2 regions of the Colwellia sp. MEBiC06753 genome follow, and region 2 is predicted to be linked to the other one. Evidence: predicted binding sites of a transcription regulator. Region 2 holds the regulator's gene; the other holds the start of a gene.
What was found. Region 2 encodes sigma-54, which starts transcription at its own class of promoters, with help from an activator protein. Its sites were predicted from a motif close to GTTGGCACGNNNNTNGNNT; they were not measured.
Positions count from the first base shown of each region.

Region 1 (7,634 bases), on a different contig from region 2:
ATAGTAAACTGGGGGGCGCCTGTTTTGTGTTAATGCTGCCGCTAGCAAAGGTTGATTAAAAAACTAGCGTAGGTAGCTAGCGTAAAAACAGAAGATAAAAAATTTAAAAATAACCGTAAAGCCAACTAACTTTTTGCCGATAACTAAATTGTAAGTAGTAAATTATCGGCGTAATTCCTTGTTAAATAAAAGTCCAGTTAGAGAAAGTCAATTACTGAGCCATGAATTGCAACTTGATGAGTCGCTTAATACAAGCATTCATCAAGCGCGACGGGCGGATTTTTCATTGTTACTGGCAATGCTAACAGACGATGTATCTGCCCACAGTCAGTTTCAACTTCCTAAAACTGTAGACGATGAAATCACTGTTGATGATGCAAAACTACGACGCTTATTTGATTTACCACATCCTCAAGCGCTTGCATTAAATGAACTAAAAGACATCGATCAATTTAATCAGGCAGAACAAATTGCTTCTGGTTTAATGACAGCCATTAAGTTAAATGACGCGCTTACGCCTAAACCATTGTCATTTAGAAATGATAAAACCCACATCGATAGCAATGTAATGGCCAACACCAGCATTCATTGTCAATACCGAGCAGAAACTGGTGCGCAGCAAACAGAGCGCCAACCAATGAATGCTAATGAATGGCTTAAAGCAATTCATGACGGCTTAGTTTCAAATCAAGTAGCGCAAAACACACCACTGGTTGCATAAATTATTGTCAGTTCCAATTAAGCCGTTGCATCTATGCCATCATTTTAATAAAAATTGATTACGCGTTACTAATTTGTAGTAATAAATTTCATTAAAACATTTAAATTTATTAACTAATCCAAATACTTATTGACGAGTTGAGTTCAACACGCTCTAATGAAAAAAGTTGAATTTATTTTCAAACGGAGCACGTTGATAATGAAGTCTTGGTCGTTATTGATATTATTAGTAGCGGTAAAAGTTAATGCTCAGTTAAGCGATGGCAGCACTTTATTTACCTTATATCAATCTTCCGCTGAAGAAGAAGGGTTATCTACTGAGTCAATTATTTTTGACCTTATTAAGGAATCTCTTCAAGGCATTCAATTTAGCCAAGTACATGCAGGTGTAGCTAGAAGCTTAAAAGCATTAGAAAGCGAAGCCAATGTCTGTATTCGCAACGTCGTGAAAAACCCAGAACGTGAATCTGTACTTTATTTTTCCTACCCGCAAACTATCTTTTTAGGTTTAAAAGCTTATTTTAGTCCCGGAGCTTATAAACGGTTAGCAATAGATGATGGTAAGCCCATTGATATTGGCAACTTCGTTACCAAACATAATCTAATTTTGGGGGTAGATCGCGATCGCTCTTACGGAGAATTTATTGATAACGAAATTGCCGCGATTCCGGCTAAAAATAAATTTGTTAAATCGGGTAAAGAAAATGAATCGCAAATGGCTAAAATGTTATTGACCAACCGTATTGATGTCTGGTTGGAATATCAAAGTGTGATGTCATTCAACCACAATCAGTATGCGCAAAATTTGCCGTTGCATGCATTGCCGTTGATTGGTGTTGACCAATATATTACCGGACACTTAGCGTGTAAAAAATCACCAGCGTCATTATTACTAATTAAGCAAATTAATCATCGCCTGATCGAGTTATACTCAGATCCACGATTTTATCAGGCTCATGTACAATTTATTGCCAGTGATTTAACAACGGTGTTTGATCAAGCATTTAAGCATGCGCTTGAACCATTAAAAGGCAAGTAAAAGCTAATTAGTAGCCAAGTAACGCCAATCTCAACAATTTACTACACTTTTTAATCTTTAATTAGCTAGGGCGTTACCAAAACTAATTCAATAATAGTTGTCGGCTTTAGAACTCAGACAACTAAAATATTTTGTACATTAGCGATTGTTACCACAACACTTTTTATACTTTTTACCGCTATGGCAAGGGCAAGGATCATTACTGGTTAGACTAGTGATTTTTTCGTGGGTAATAATAGTACCGTCGACGTAGCGCCATTGATTCTTTTCTTGAGTAAAATTTGAACGTTCTCGCATTTCAATAAGCTGGTGGTTGTTTAAATAAAATGCAGAAAACTCAATGGTGGCAGGAGTTGAATTTGAATTGGCTTGATGAATGATTAATTCAATCCATTGATTTTCTTCTGCCCAAGCTTGAATGTCTGCCAATGAATGAGCTGATTGTTGACTACTATGATAGGTGGCCAAAATATATTCTGCTTTATTTAATGCATAAGCCGTAAACCTTGAGCGCATTAACGCTTCCGGGGAGTGTGCATGCTGTTGTTGCTCTATAATTGGTAAACAACACATCTCTAACGCAATATTTGAGCAACATGGGCATTTCATTTTTTGATATTCACTTTGGATTTAATACGGCTGTTAGTGTAACTTTTTTGTTTGATTTAATAAAACACAATGGGTTTTTCCTAATGCAGCACACTGCTCAATATGATTGATTTGTTGCGCATCTAATTGTGCATTACAAAGTACTAAAGCTGCACAGTTTCCTTTCAATAACGTTTTTTCAATATTAGCCTGTTCTACATTTACTTTATTAGCATGTACCCAAAGCATTTTCGCGCCTTTAGATAGCGGATTGTCATGGATAAGCTGCTGAGTATGCTTATCTGAACTTATCACCAACACCCATTTATTACTTTCTTGGTAGCGGTGGCTTAAGTTAATAATGGCACGTTGGATATCATCAGTATTTTCTACTGTTTGTTTATCTAGCCATTGGCGTAATTGGTAATCATTTAATTCAATGCTTTCTAATCTATTGATTTTATTGGAATTGCTCTTAATGTTGTAAACGTTCATATTTAACCCTTATCAATACTGTATGGATGTACAGTATATTGATAAATTTAATAAATCAAGCACTTTGTGAAGAAAATTTACACAATTTAAAAATTCAACTAATTTGTTTAAACCTCGTGATTTGAATAAATACCTGTTCTAAGCACCTTGGCACTTTAATCCTGTTGTAGAATGCATTAATGTGTTGGCAGTTTATTATGTAGGGAATAATCAATGAAAAATTTGGGTTTAATCGCAGTTACGGCGATGACTTTGAGTAGTTTTCATTTGAATGCAAAAGAAATCAATCCCGTTATTCAGCCGAAAATTGTTGGAGGCCAACCAGCAACTAGTGGCGATTGGCCGTGGATGTCGGCATTAGTTTATACCAATGAACAAATAGATACTGACTTGCGTTTTGGCAATGATAGTTTCGATTCAGCGGGGTTTAACTATACGCCAACAGGAAATGTAACTGGAGAACTAGTTGATTGTGGTATTGGTGATAATGTCTGCTCCGGTGCACAAAATAAAGTTTGCTTGATCGAGCGTGGCGAAATTAACTTCTCGGTAAAAGCTGAAAACTGTCAAACTGGTGGTGGTGTTGGTGCAATAATTTACAACAATGAACAAGGCCAGATAAATGGCACATTGGGCGATGAATTTTCTGGAACCATACCTGTTATTGCTGTCACTCAGCAAGTTGGCCAACAACTGTTGTCAAGTTATTTAGGGAAGATAGCTGAGGTGTCAGTGGAAGTTCTGCCGATTATTGCCCAAGACTCGTTTTGTGGGGCAACATTTATTGGTGATAAATGGGTGCTAACAGCTGCCCACTGTTTAGATGAAGCCAATTTATCACAATTGAAGGTGAATGTAGGGGAATATGACTTAAGCGATGGCGCCGAAAATGCAATTGCCGTTAAGCGGGCATATATGCATCCTGACTTTGATAATATCTCGCTTGATTATGATATGGCGCTAATAGAATTAGTGACTGCCGTAGATACGCCAGCTATCAGTTTGGCAACGAAAGCAACGGTCGATGCCGCTGCAGCTAATGCAGACCCAGCAATTGTCATGGGTTGGGGAGGTCGCGTTGGGTATGAACCTGGCGAAGGACCCACTGGTTCATATCCAGATGTATTGCATCAAGTTGAATTGCAGTTAATGACCAACCAACGTTGTAAAACTGTGTTAGCTAATTCCTTATTCGGTAGTGGTACCAACACTGAAAACACAGGTATTACAGAGCGCATGATTTGTGCCGATGTAGCCGCTGGCGGCAAAAGCTCATGTCAGGGTGATAGTGGTGGTCCACTTGTAATTAATACCAATGAAGGTTGGCAACAGGTTGGTGTTGTTAGTTGGGGGTATGGCTGCGCAGCGAAAGGCTATCCTGGTGTATTTGCCCGCATTTCTGAATTTCAACTATGGATTCAATCGATCACTCAAGGTATTGCTGTTGATCAGTTAATTGATTTACATGTAGTGCCAGTAAGTAGCACGCAAGAATTTACTGTAACACTAACCAATAATACGTTGGAAGATGCGCAATTAAGTTTTCAAATTACCGGCGATGATGAATTCTCCATCACCAGCGATAGCTCAAATCTATGCCAACAATTAGCCGCTGGTGATAGCTGTGAGTTAGCGATAAACTTTTTAAGTAGTGCTGCAGGACAAAGTGAAGCGACATTACAAATATCGAGTCTAAACGGCAATATTGCTGCCAGTCAGAGCCGATTAGTCGCTAATGCGATTAGTTCATCAGCTGTAATTGAAAATGCCTTAATGAGTAATAGCGATGTTACTTGGTTCAGTGGCGGTAATAAACCATGGCAAACATCGGTAACGGGCGATATTGAAAGCGGTAATATCACCCATGAACAACAAAGTATTGTTATGGCGGTAATTAACGGTGAAGGTGAGATCAGTTTCGAGTGGTCTGTTTCATCAGAAGAAAATGTTGATGCACCAGAAGACCCGTATGATGCGCTTTATTTATATATTAACGGTGAACAATATAGCTTTATTTCAGGTGAGGTTGAATTTACTTCAATATCATTAAACCTGACTGGCGAAGAAAACTATTTAACCTGGATTTATTATAAAGATCCTGCGGCATCAGAAGGGGAAGATAAAGGTTATTTGCGTAATATTCAATTTACCCCAAAAGTAGATACTCCCGATCCGACGCCAACACCAACTCCTAGCCCAACCCCCGACAAAAGCTCTAGCTCTTCTGGCGGCAGTATGTTTTGGCTATCCATCGTTGCTGTAATAGCATTATTTAGAAAACGTGTGAATTTTAGTTAAGTTAGCTAAGTTGATATCAGATATTGTTAAGTGATAAAGCCCGCTATAAGCGGGCTTTATCTTATGGGCATTTTGTTTCACCAAAATAAGGCAACAATGCGTTGATATAGCGCATTGTATTTAAATTCAACGTTATTGATTTAAGTAACACATTGTTTTTAAATTGGTTTTATTGTTGGTATGTTACTTGATTTAGATACATTAACTACCTGATGTTAAACCGCTGTAATGAACACATGGAACGCCATTATCAAACTGAATTAAGCGTGTTGCTTATAGAAAACAATAAACTAAAAGCACAAGCCTTAATAGAAGCATTAGATAGCTCCCAATATTGTATTAAACATGTTGCCACTACAGGCATGTCTTTACTCAAGCAAGTAGAAGCGCTGCAGCCAGATATTATAATCATCGACATTGAATCGCCAAGTCGCGATATTCTCGACAGTTTAAGTGTGATTTCTGATGCTAATCCAAAACCTGTGGTAATGTTTTCCCAACAAGGTGACTCTGAAGTAATCAAGCAATCTGTAAAGTCAGGCGTAAGTGCATATATTGCTGGTGGAGTTAATATCGAACGAGTGCGCTCAATTTTAGATACCGCTTTAGCACGCTTTAGTGAATTTCAAAGTCTTAAACAAGAATTGGTTAAAACGAAACAAAAACTTTCGAGTCAGCGCGCAGTAGATCAAGCAAAAACTTGGTTAATGGAAAGCCAAAAATTAACTGAGCATCAAGCCTATCAGCGGATCCGTAAAATGGCGATGGATAATGGTCAGAAAATTGAAGATGTCGCCCAAAATATAATCTCATTCGCGCAAATGTTGGAGAAATCATCATGACACTTATGCCATTCCAGGATATGTCTTCCCAAAATATGCCCGCTCAAAAATTTGCCATAGAAAAGTCGACCTTAGCAATAGGTTTTATACCGTTAACCGATTGTGCGCCATTAGTGATAGCACAAGAAAACGGCTATTTTGCTGAACAAGGATTATCAGTGAGTTTACACAAGCAATTTTCTTGGGCAACACTGCGCGACAAGTTACACATTGGTGCCTTAGATGCCGTTGAATGTTTAGCGCCAATGCCACTAGCAAGTACGCTTGGCTTAACTGGCGAGCCGGTCAACGTTATTGCACCTATGGTGTTAAGTCAAAATGGCAATGGAATTACTGTATCACTAGCGCTTTTTGATGAAATACAGCAATTAAACTTAACGACAGCATTGACTTTTCCTCTAGCGGCTAAATGGTTAATTCCCGTTATTGAGCAACGAAAACGAATTGGCGAAAAACTAAAATTTGCCACGGTTTATCCTCATAGTTGTCACTACTACCAATTAATGAGTTGGCTTACGCAAAGCGGTATCAGTAAAGAAGATGTTGATATTGTTATTATTCCGCCGGCAAGTATGGTTGATGCACTACAAAGCGGTGATATAGATGGTTTCTGTGTGGGGGGGCCATGGAATGCAAAAGCTGTGCGAGATGGTATAGGTGTGACGGGTATTACCTCATGTGATGTTTGGCCTGATATGCCAGAGAAAGTATTAGCAGTTACCCAATCATGGCAGCAGCAATACCCAGAAACGACTAAAGCACTAATTGTTGCTTTGCAAAAAGCATGTAACTGGCTAATAGATGTTGCCAATCGCTTTGAAGCAGCAAGATTACTAAGTCGAGAACAGTATTTAGGCGTTGAGTTATCCGTTATCGGTCCATCCTTAATTGGTAGCTGCTTGGTTCATCATCAAATGTCACCGCGAAGCATTCCCCGCTATAACCGGTTTGCCGTGCTACTTGAGCAATCATTGGCACAAACAAACGAGCAGTCAATTAACCGGCCAACTGTGAAGCAGGGAAGCTGGCTGTTATCGCAAATGATAGAGTTTGGCCATAATGGGCAGCTTGAGTCATATGAAAAAACGGATCTAGCAAGTATTGTTGATCAAGTTTTTCGGGAAGATATTTACCAAAGTGCCAAACAAGTTATGCTGGAATAGAGCATCTGTTAACAGATTAAATAAAATTTGTTCGCACTATTTTTGCACCAGTTGTGGACAAGTAATGCGCTATAACGATGCAAAATGTACACAGCTAAATAAACTAGTTTTAATTTAAAACACGTTAAATTTCTTTATTTACAATAGGATATATGTTTTTTGTTAAGTTGGCACTAAATCTGTATTACTAAAAATGTATTCGATAAGAATGCCTAAGAAGCAATCTAGTTTTGAGGCCAACTTGGGCTAACGCTAATAAATCAAACTAGAAGTAAAAATTTAAAATTAATAATAAATAAATTAATTAATTAGCTTAACCGACGATGGTATTGCTAATTAAATATGTAAAGTAAACATAGAAAAGACAATTTATTTACTGATCTATTGGCAAAGGTGTCATCAAGATTGGTTTGGCAATGTAGCCCGCAGGCGACTGATTATTTCAGAGCGCAGCGGGCTTTTTTATTGGGAGAAATTTATGTTTAGTCG
Region 1 covers NZ_JBQMTM010000003.1:15,562-23,195, forward strand. Annotated here, with positions in the region: gene ACOB82_RS03220 (HAMP domain-containing sensor histidine kinase) at 1-59, shown strand, start outside; gene ACOB82_RS03225 (VC2046/SO_2500 family protein) at 179-721, shown strand; gene ACOB82_RS03230 (hypothetical protein) at 920-1,759, shown strand; gene ACOB82_RS03235 (YchJ family protein) at 1,898-2,368, opposite strand; gene ACOB82_RS03240 (hypothetical protein) at 2,402-2,842, opposite strand; gene ACOB82_RS03245 (trypsin-like serine protease) at 3,056-5,140, shown strand; gene ACOB82_RS03250 (ANTAR domain-containing response regulator) at 5,377-5,982, shown strand; gene ACOB82_RS03255 (CmpA/NrtA family ABC transporter substrate-binding protein) at 5,979-7,145, shown strand; gene ACOB82_RS03260 (CmpA/NrtA family ABC transporter substrate-binding protein) at 7,624-7,634, shown strand, end outside.
Region 1: ACOB82_RS03250 (ANTAR domain-containing response regulator) is a predicted target of sigma-54. The motif match lies at 5,315-5,333, and genes of this name have one in related genera.

Region 2 (7,634 bases):
TACCTTAACTGAACAATTGGAAGCAGAAGGCGGTGAACAATCTGTGACCACCATATTAAAACCTAAAGCAAAAGGTAATAATTAAATGGCAGAGGGTACATTATCTGCCAAAGGGTTGGCAAAGGCCTATAAAGGTCGACAGGTTGTTAAAAATGTCAGCTTACAAGTGGGGGAAGGGCAAATTGTTGGTCTTCTTGGGCCAAATGGTGCTGGTAAAACAACGTCGTTTTATATGATTGTTGGTTTAGTGCCGAATGATGGCGGCCAAATCATGTTAAATGATGAAGATTTAACTTTATTGCCGATGCATGAAAGAGCGCGGCGAGGCATTGGCTATTTACCACAAGAAGCGTCTATTTTTCGTAAATTAACCGTATACGAAAATATTATGGCGATTTTGCAAACTCGAAAAGATCTCTCTGCACTTGAGCGGGAAGAAAAAGTAGAGCTGCTTATTGAAGAATTTAATATTGGCCATATTAGAGATAATACTGGCATGAGTTTATCAGGTGGTGAACGCCGACGTGTCGAAATTGCTCGGGCATTAGCGGCAGACCCGCGTTTTATTTTGCTAGATGAGCCGTTTGCTGGTGTTGATCCGATTTCGGTTGGCGATATAAAAAAGATTATTATTCATCTGAAACAGCGCGGAATTGGCGTATTAATCACTGATCATAATGTCCGTGAAACCCTCGATGTTTGTGAACATGCTTATATCGTCAGTCACGGTGAATTAATTGCTGAAGGTAATTCAGATCAAATTCTTGCAAATCAGCAAGTAAGAGATGTATACCTAGGCGAGCAATTCAAGCTATAGTAAGCAATATAACATTAATAAATTAACACCAATTTAAAGCTAAATTGGTTTAAAGCTAAATTAGAACAATAGGACTTGTAAATACTCGATGCGCCCATCACTTCAACTTAAGATTGGTCAACAACTTACCATGACGCCTCAGCTTCAGCAGGCGATTAAGTTATTACAATTATCGACGCTTGATTTACAACAAGAAATTCAGGAAGCGCTTGAAAGCAATCCATTGTTAGAAGTGGATGAGTCTAGCAATAACCAAGACGATAATAATACCAGCATTGAAGAAGCGTCATATTCAGCCAGCGCTCAGTCCGAGCAAAACTATAGTGATGGTAGTGAAGATGCTGCGCCAAGCGCCGATGAAGTTAGCACCACCGATGCGATGGAAAAAAATGATATTCCAGAAGAGTTAAGTGTTGATTCTACGTGGGATGACTCATTTAGTGCAGGGGTTTCTAGTTCTGGTATTGGCACATCTGGCAGCGATGACTATGTTTATCAAGGCGAAACAACAGAGTCGATTCAAGATCATTTACGCTGGCAAATGGAATTAACCCCGTTTACAGAAACTGATGAAGCCATTGCCATGGCGATAATTGATGCTGTTGATGATGCCGGTTATTTGACCGTATCAGCAGAAGATATTTTAGAAAGTATTGGCATTGACGATGTTGAATTAGATGAAGTCGAAGCCGTACTTAAACGGGTAAATATGTTTGACCCAGTAGGTGTGGCTGCGCGTTCAGTACCTGAATGTTTACTGATTCAATTGAATCAATTTGACAAAGAAACGCCTTATTTAGCGGAAAGTAAATTAATCATTTCTGAGCACATTGATTTATTGGGTAATCGTGACTATCGTCAAATAATGAGGAAGACGAAATTAAAAGAAGACCAATTACGTGAAGTCATTCGTTTAATTCAGTCGTTAAATCCTCGCCCTGGTGATGCCGTCATTAAAAGCGATGATCAGTATGTTATCCCTGATGTATCCGTAGAAAAGAAAAATGGTCGTTGGGTGGTTGAACTAAACCCAAGTACTGCGCCAAAACTGTCGATTAATCAACAGTATGCGGCCATGACCAAAACAATGAAGTCATCAGATGATAACCAATTTATTCGTGCTAACCTGCAAGAAGCGAAATGGTTTATAAAAAGTTTAGAGAGTCGCAACGAAACGCTATTAAAAGTGTCTAACTGTATTGTTCAACGCCAGCAAGGTTTTTTTGAATATGGCCCTGAGGCTATGCGACCTATGGTGTTGAATGATATTGCGGAAGCGGTTGATATGCATGAATCAACGATCTCGCGGGTAACGACGCAAAAATTCATGCACACACCAAGAGGTATTTTTGAATTGAAATACTTCTTCTCAAGTCACGTAAGTACTGAAAACGGGGGGGAATGTTCATCAACAGCTATCAGAGCATTAATAAAGAAACTTGTTTCAGCAGAAGTACCTTCGAAGCCATTAAGTGATAGCAAAATGGCAGAGTTGCTGGCCGAACAAGGCATTAATGTGGCGAGACGGACTATAGCTAAATACCGAGAGTCTTTATCTATTCCACCGTCAAATCAAAGAAAAAGTTTACTATAAGTAATCAAGCAATGAGGAAAAGAGCTTATGCAAATTAATTTATCAGGCCACCATGTGGAAGTGACAGATTCATTACGCGATTTCGTTAACACCAAGTTTGCAAAGCTAGAGCGGCACTTTGATCACATCAATAATGTGTATGTCGTTCTTACAGTAGAAAAATTAAAGCAAAAAGCAGAAGCGACGGTTCACCTGAATGGTTCTGAAGTGCATGCCTCAGCAGAAAACCAAGATATGTACGCATCAATAGATTCACTGATTGATAAGTTAGATCGTCAAATTCTTAAATACAAAGGTAAGATAACCCAGCATTAACTTATGAAGCTGCAAGATATACTCACCGAGGACTGCACATCCTGTGCAGTCCAAATTCAAAGTAAAAAGAAAATCCTCGAACAAATTTGTGCAGTAGCGACGCATCGCATTCCTGAACACTCTACTTTTGAGCTTTTAGAAAGTTTAATGGAACGTGAAAAAATGGGTAGCACGGGTATTGGGAATGGCATTGCCATACCTCATGGACGTTTAACGGGGACTCATCATGTGGTTGCTGTATTAATGACCTCAGAGCAGCCAGTAGATTTTGATGCAATAGATAACCGCGCAGTTGATATTTTTATTGCGTTGTTTGTACCTGAAGATTGCTGCCAAGAGCACTTATCAACCCTGCAAAGTATTGCCAAGCTGTTTAGTGATAAACAATTAACCAAACAAATTCGACGTTGCCGAGACAATCATGAGCTTTACCAAATCATAAGTGATGCTCAAGAGTAAGCCATGAAGTTAATTATTGTAAGTGGCCGCTCAGGGTCAGGAAAGTCAGTGGCACTAAGAGTGCTGGAAGATTTAGGCTACTATTGCGTAGATAACATCCCGGTTAATTTATTGCCGGCACTAACTCACACGGTTATTAATGACTACGATACCGTAGCTGTAAGTTTAGATGTGCGTAACCTTCCTGCTGATCCTAATGATGTAAAAGAAATTATTGATTATTTGCCATCAGCGGTTGAACTAACGGTACTCTACCTTGATGCAAATGATAATGATCTGATTAGACGTTTTAGCGAAACCCGCCGTTTGCATCCACTTATTCGACAAAATATCGCCCTCGATCAGGCAATATCGTTAGAAAAGAAATTACTAGAGCCAGTATCGACCCGCGCTGATTTATATATCAATACCAGCCAGTTATCGCCACACCAGTTATCAGATCTTGTGCGTGAACGTATTTTAGGTAAGAAAACAGGCTCTATGGTGTTGGTGTTTGAATCCTTTGGTTTTAAACATGGTATTCCAGCAGACGCCGATTATGTCTTTGATGCGAGGTTTTTACCTAACCCATTTTGGGATAAAGAGTTAAAAACCCAAACCGGCCTTGATGCCCCCGTTCGAGACTTTCTTGCCAGCCAGCCAATTGTCACTAAATTTGTTTGGCAAATTAATAGTTTTCTAATGACTTGGTTGCCACACTTAGAACGTAATAACCGTAGTTATGTCACCATAGCTATTGGTTGTACTGGCGGTAAACATCGTTCGGTTTATATTGCAGAACTACTTGCCAGTAACTTTAGAAAAGAGCGTGACGATGTCCAATCTCGCCATAGAGATATCGATATTAAGAGTACCTAATGCCTGTATTAGAAAAAGAAGTAGAAATCATCAATAAGCTTGGCTTACATGCCAGAGCGGCAACGAAGTTAGCGCAGCTAAGCCAGCAATTTAATTCTAGTATTACCGTGAGTCTTGGTGACAACGCGGCAGATGCTAATAGCATTATGGCATTAATGTTATTGGCGGGCGGCCAAGGGAAAACAGTGAAGGTAATTGCTGATGGCGATGATGCCGAACATGCCTTGACTAGCATTTGCCAACTGATTAGTCAGCGTTTTGATGAAGCTGAATAATTACTATTAAATCCTACGCTTAGCTAAAAAGTAGCTGAAAAACATCCCTCAATCATATACACTTAATAAGAGCGTGTTGAACTTTGCTGTATGATTTTGCAGTAATCAACTGAGTTTATATACAAGGCTGAGCTTATATAATGTGGTTATTCCACATAAATAAGCGAAAACGCAGTAGATAAGCTCAATTGACACTGTCTATCGATTCGTTTTAATGGCTTTTACTCGTTGTTACACCGCATTTATTTGGAATAACCAAACTTCACTTGGTGTGCCTAGATTAAAAGCCATTAAATTCGAACAAAATTTATATCGCAAAGTTCAACACGCTCTAATCACTGTCGTCATTTTTACATAAAACATAGATAAACTGTCGGCAGTGACTTCTCATTTAATCGTCACTATTTAATCAGTGTCAGTACGAATTTTTGCCGTGCAGGGTGATTTATGCCGGATATTTCAGAACAAGATTTAATTCAACAACGACTGCAAGAAGTTAATGAAGCTCTTGGCAGTGGTATGTTCGTGTATGTTCGGAATTTATTGCAAACCTTGCCCGCCTACGATCTCGCATTAATTTTAGAATCATCTACCGCTAAAAGCCGACCATTAATTTGGCAGCTCATTGATCACGATTTACAAGGTGACGTGCTTGAAGAGTTAAATGAGGAAGTACGTAAGGGCATATTAAAAAGTATGCGCCCTGAAAAGCTGGCTGCGGTTGCAGAAGGCATGGATATTGATGATATTGCCGAAGTACTTCGAACATTGCCTGATGCGGTGTATCAAGAAGTGCTTAATAGCATGGATATTCAAGATCGAGCCCGTGTAGAAACCGCACTTTCTTTCGAGGAAGATACCGCCGGCGGTATTATGAACACCGACACCATTACTATTCGCCCTGATGTTTCAGTCGATGTGGTATTAAGGTATTTGCGGCTAAAAGGCGACTTGCCTGAAGCAACCGATAGCTTTTATGTAGTCGATCGCTTTAATCGCTTTATTGGTGCGGTTTCGTTGTCACGTATTGTCACCTCTAAGCCAGAAACTGTAGTTAATACCCTGATAGATCAGGATATTGAGGCAGTACCACCAGAAATGCCAGAAAATGATGTTGCAGCGCTATTTGAACGCTACGATTGGATTTCTGCCCCTGTTGTTGATAAAGAAGGCCGGTTGCTCGGCCGTATTACCATTGATGACGTCATTGATATTATTCGTGAAGATGCAGAACACTCGTTAATGAGTATGGCTGGTTTAGATGATGAGGCTGATACGTTCGCTCCTGTGCTGAAAAGTACTCGTCAGCGCTCAATCTGGCTTGGTGTTAACTTAGTTACCGCTTTACTTGCTGTTGCTGTTACCAGCATGTTTGAAGACTTGTTTAGTCAATTGGCAATCTTAGCTGTATTAAATTCATTAGTGCCTAGCATGGGCGGGGTCGCCGGTAATCAAACTTTAACCCTAGTTATTCGTGGTATTGCGCTAGGGCACGTTGGTGACAGTAATGCCCGTTCGTTATTGTATAAAGAGTTAGCGGTTGGCTTTCTAAATGGTTTAATTTGGGCGGTGCTAATTGCCAGTGTTGTTGCTATTTGGAAGCAAGATTTAATGTTAGGCGGGGTAATTGCCTTTGCTATGCTAATGAACCTAACCGCTGCTGGTTTGGCAGGGGTTTTAATCCCATTATTATTAAAGCGGATGAATATAGATCCAGCGTTGGCAGGTAGTGTTATTTTAACAACGATAACTGATGTCGTTGGTATTTTTGCCTTCCTTGGCACAGCGATGTTATTGCTAACATAGCACTTCTATTCTTACTCTTTTAAGTCACTGAGTGACAATAAGCGAGGCATTAAAGAGTGAGATAAATTGCTGACTAGTTACCAGCAATCTGCATTTGTTCAATTAACAACGAACCAGTACGAATGCTGCCACGCATATCGGTATCACTGCCGACTGCGACAATGTTTTTGAACATATCTTGTAATTTGCCAGCAATGGTAATTTCAGCCACCGGATAAGCAATTTTACCATTTTCTACCCAAAAGCCCGCAGCGCCACGTGAATAATCACCTGTAACCACGTTAACCCCTTGCCCCATTAATTCTGTGACCAATAAACCAGTACCGAGTTTGGCAAGCATGGCATCAAAATCGCCACCATTGGCGGTGATTAACCAGTTATGAATACCACCGGCATGACCGGTTGTTGCCATGCCAAGTTTACGTGCAGAATAGCTAGTGAGTAGATAGGTTGCTAATGCGCCGTCTTTAATAATTTCACGGTCAATGGTGGCAACACCTTCACTATCAAATGCGCCACTTGCTAATGCTTTTTTGATATGTGGGCGCTCATTTATAGTTAAGTGCTCAGGAAAAACTTGCTGGCCTAAGGCATCAAGTAAAAATGATGATTTACGATATAAGTTGCCGCCACTAATTGCGGCAATAAAGTGACCAAAAATGGTATTAGCGATATCCGCTCTAAATAATACTGGCACTTTTTGAGTGCTGAGCTTTTGTGCATGTAATCGAGAGATAACTTCTTGCGCGGCATTTTGACCAATAGTTTTGGCTGATGTCAGTAAGTCAAAATCGCGATTAACTGTATAGGCATAATCTCGCTGCATATCGTCACCATCGGTGGCGATACTAACGCAGCTTAAACTATGACGTGTGCTAGGGTAACCCACCAATTGGCCATGGGTATTACCATATACTTTAAAGCCTTCAAAGCTAGCGAATGTTGCACCATCAGAGTTGGTAATTCGGCTATCAGCATCAAAGGCCGCTTGCTCACATTCAGTAGCTAGGGCAATGGCTTGCTCAGTTGAAATAGCTTTAGGATGATATAAATCTAAATCTTCGGGGGTCATCGCCAAGCGATCTTTATCTGCTAAGCCAGCACAGCTATCAACAGAAGTGTATTTGGCGATATCAATAGCAGCTTTAACCGCGTTTTTTAATGCTTCCTCAGATAAATCGGCGGTCGAGGCACTGCCTTTACGACCATCTTTGTAGACAGTAATTCCTAAGGCACCGTCATTGGTAAATTCAACATTTTCAACTTCACTCATGCGGGTATTTACGCTTAGGCCTTGCTGGCGGCTCATGGCAACTTCTGCGCTGTCGGCTCCAAGCTCTTTTGCTAACGATAAGGTGTTAGCTACGCGATTTTTAACATGTTCAAGTTGATTGTTGATGCTGTCTACTTCTTTCATTTGATCGATCCGATTATTCGGCGCATTTGAATACGACGTTGTTGTGTGTTTCCCTGCAGGTTTTTTGTATAATAGCGGGCAACAATGTAATTA
Region 2 covers NZ_JBQMTM010000011.1:43,819-51,452, forward strand. Annotated here, with positions in the region: gene lptA (lipopolysaccharide transport periplasmic protein LptA) at 1-85, shown strand, start outside; gene lptB (LPS export ABC transporter ATP-binding protein) at 86-817, shown strand; gene ACOB82_RS10045 (RNA polymerase factor sigma-54) at 906-2,411, shown strand; gene hpf (ribosome hibernation promoting factor) at 2,439-2,726, shown strand; gene ptsN (PTS IIA-like nitrogen regulatory protein PtsN) at 2,730-3,185, shown strand; gene rapZ (RNase adapter RapZ) at 3,189-4,043, shown strand; gene ACOB82_RS10065 (HPr family phosphocarrier protein) at 4,043-4,318, shown strand; gene mgtE (magnesium transporter) at 4,766-6,124, shown strand; gene pmbA (metalloprotease PmbA) at 6,198-7,541, opposite strand.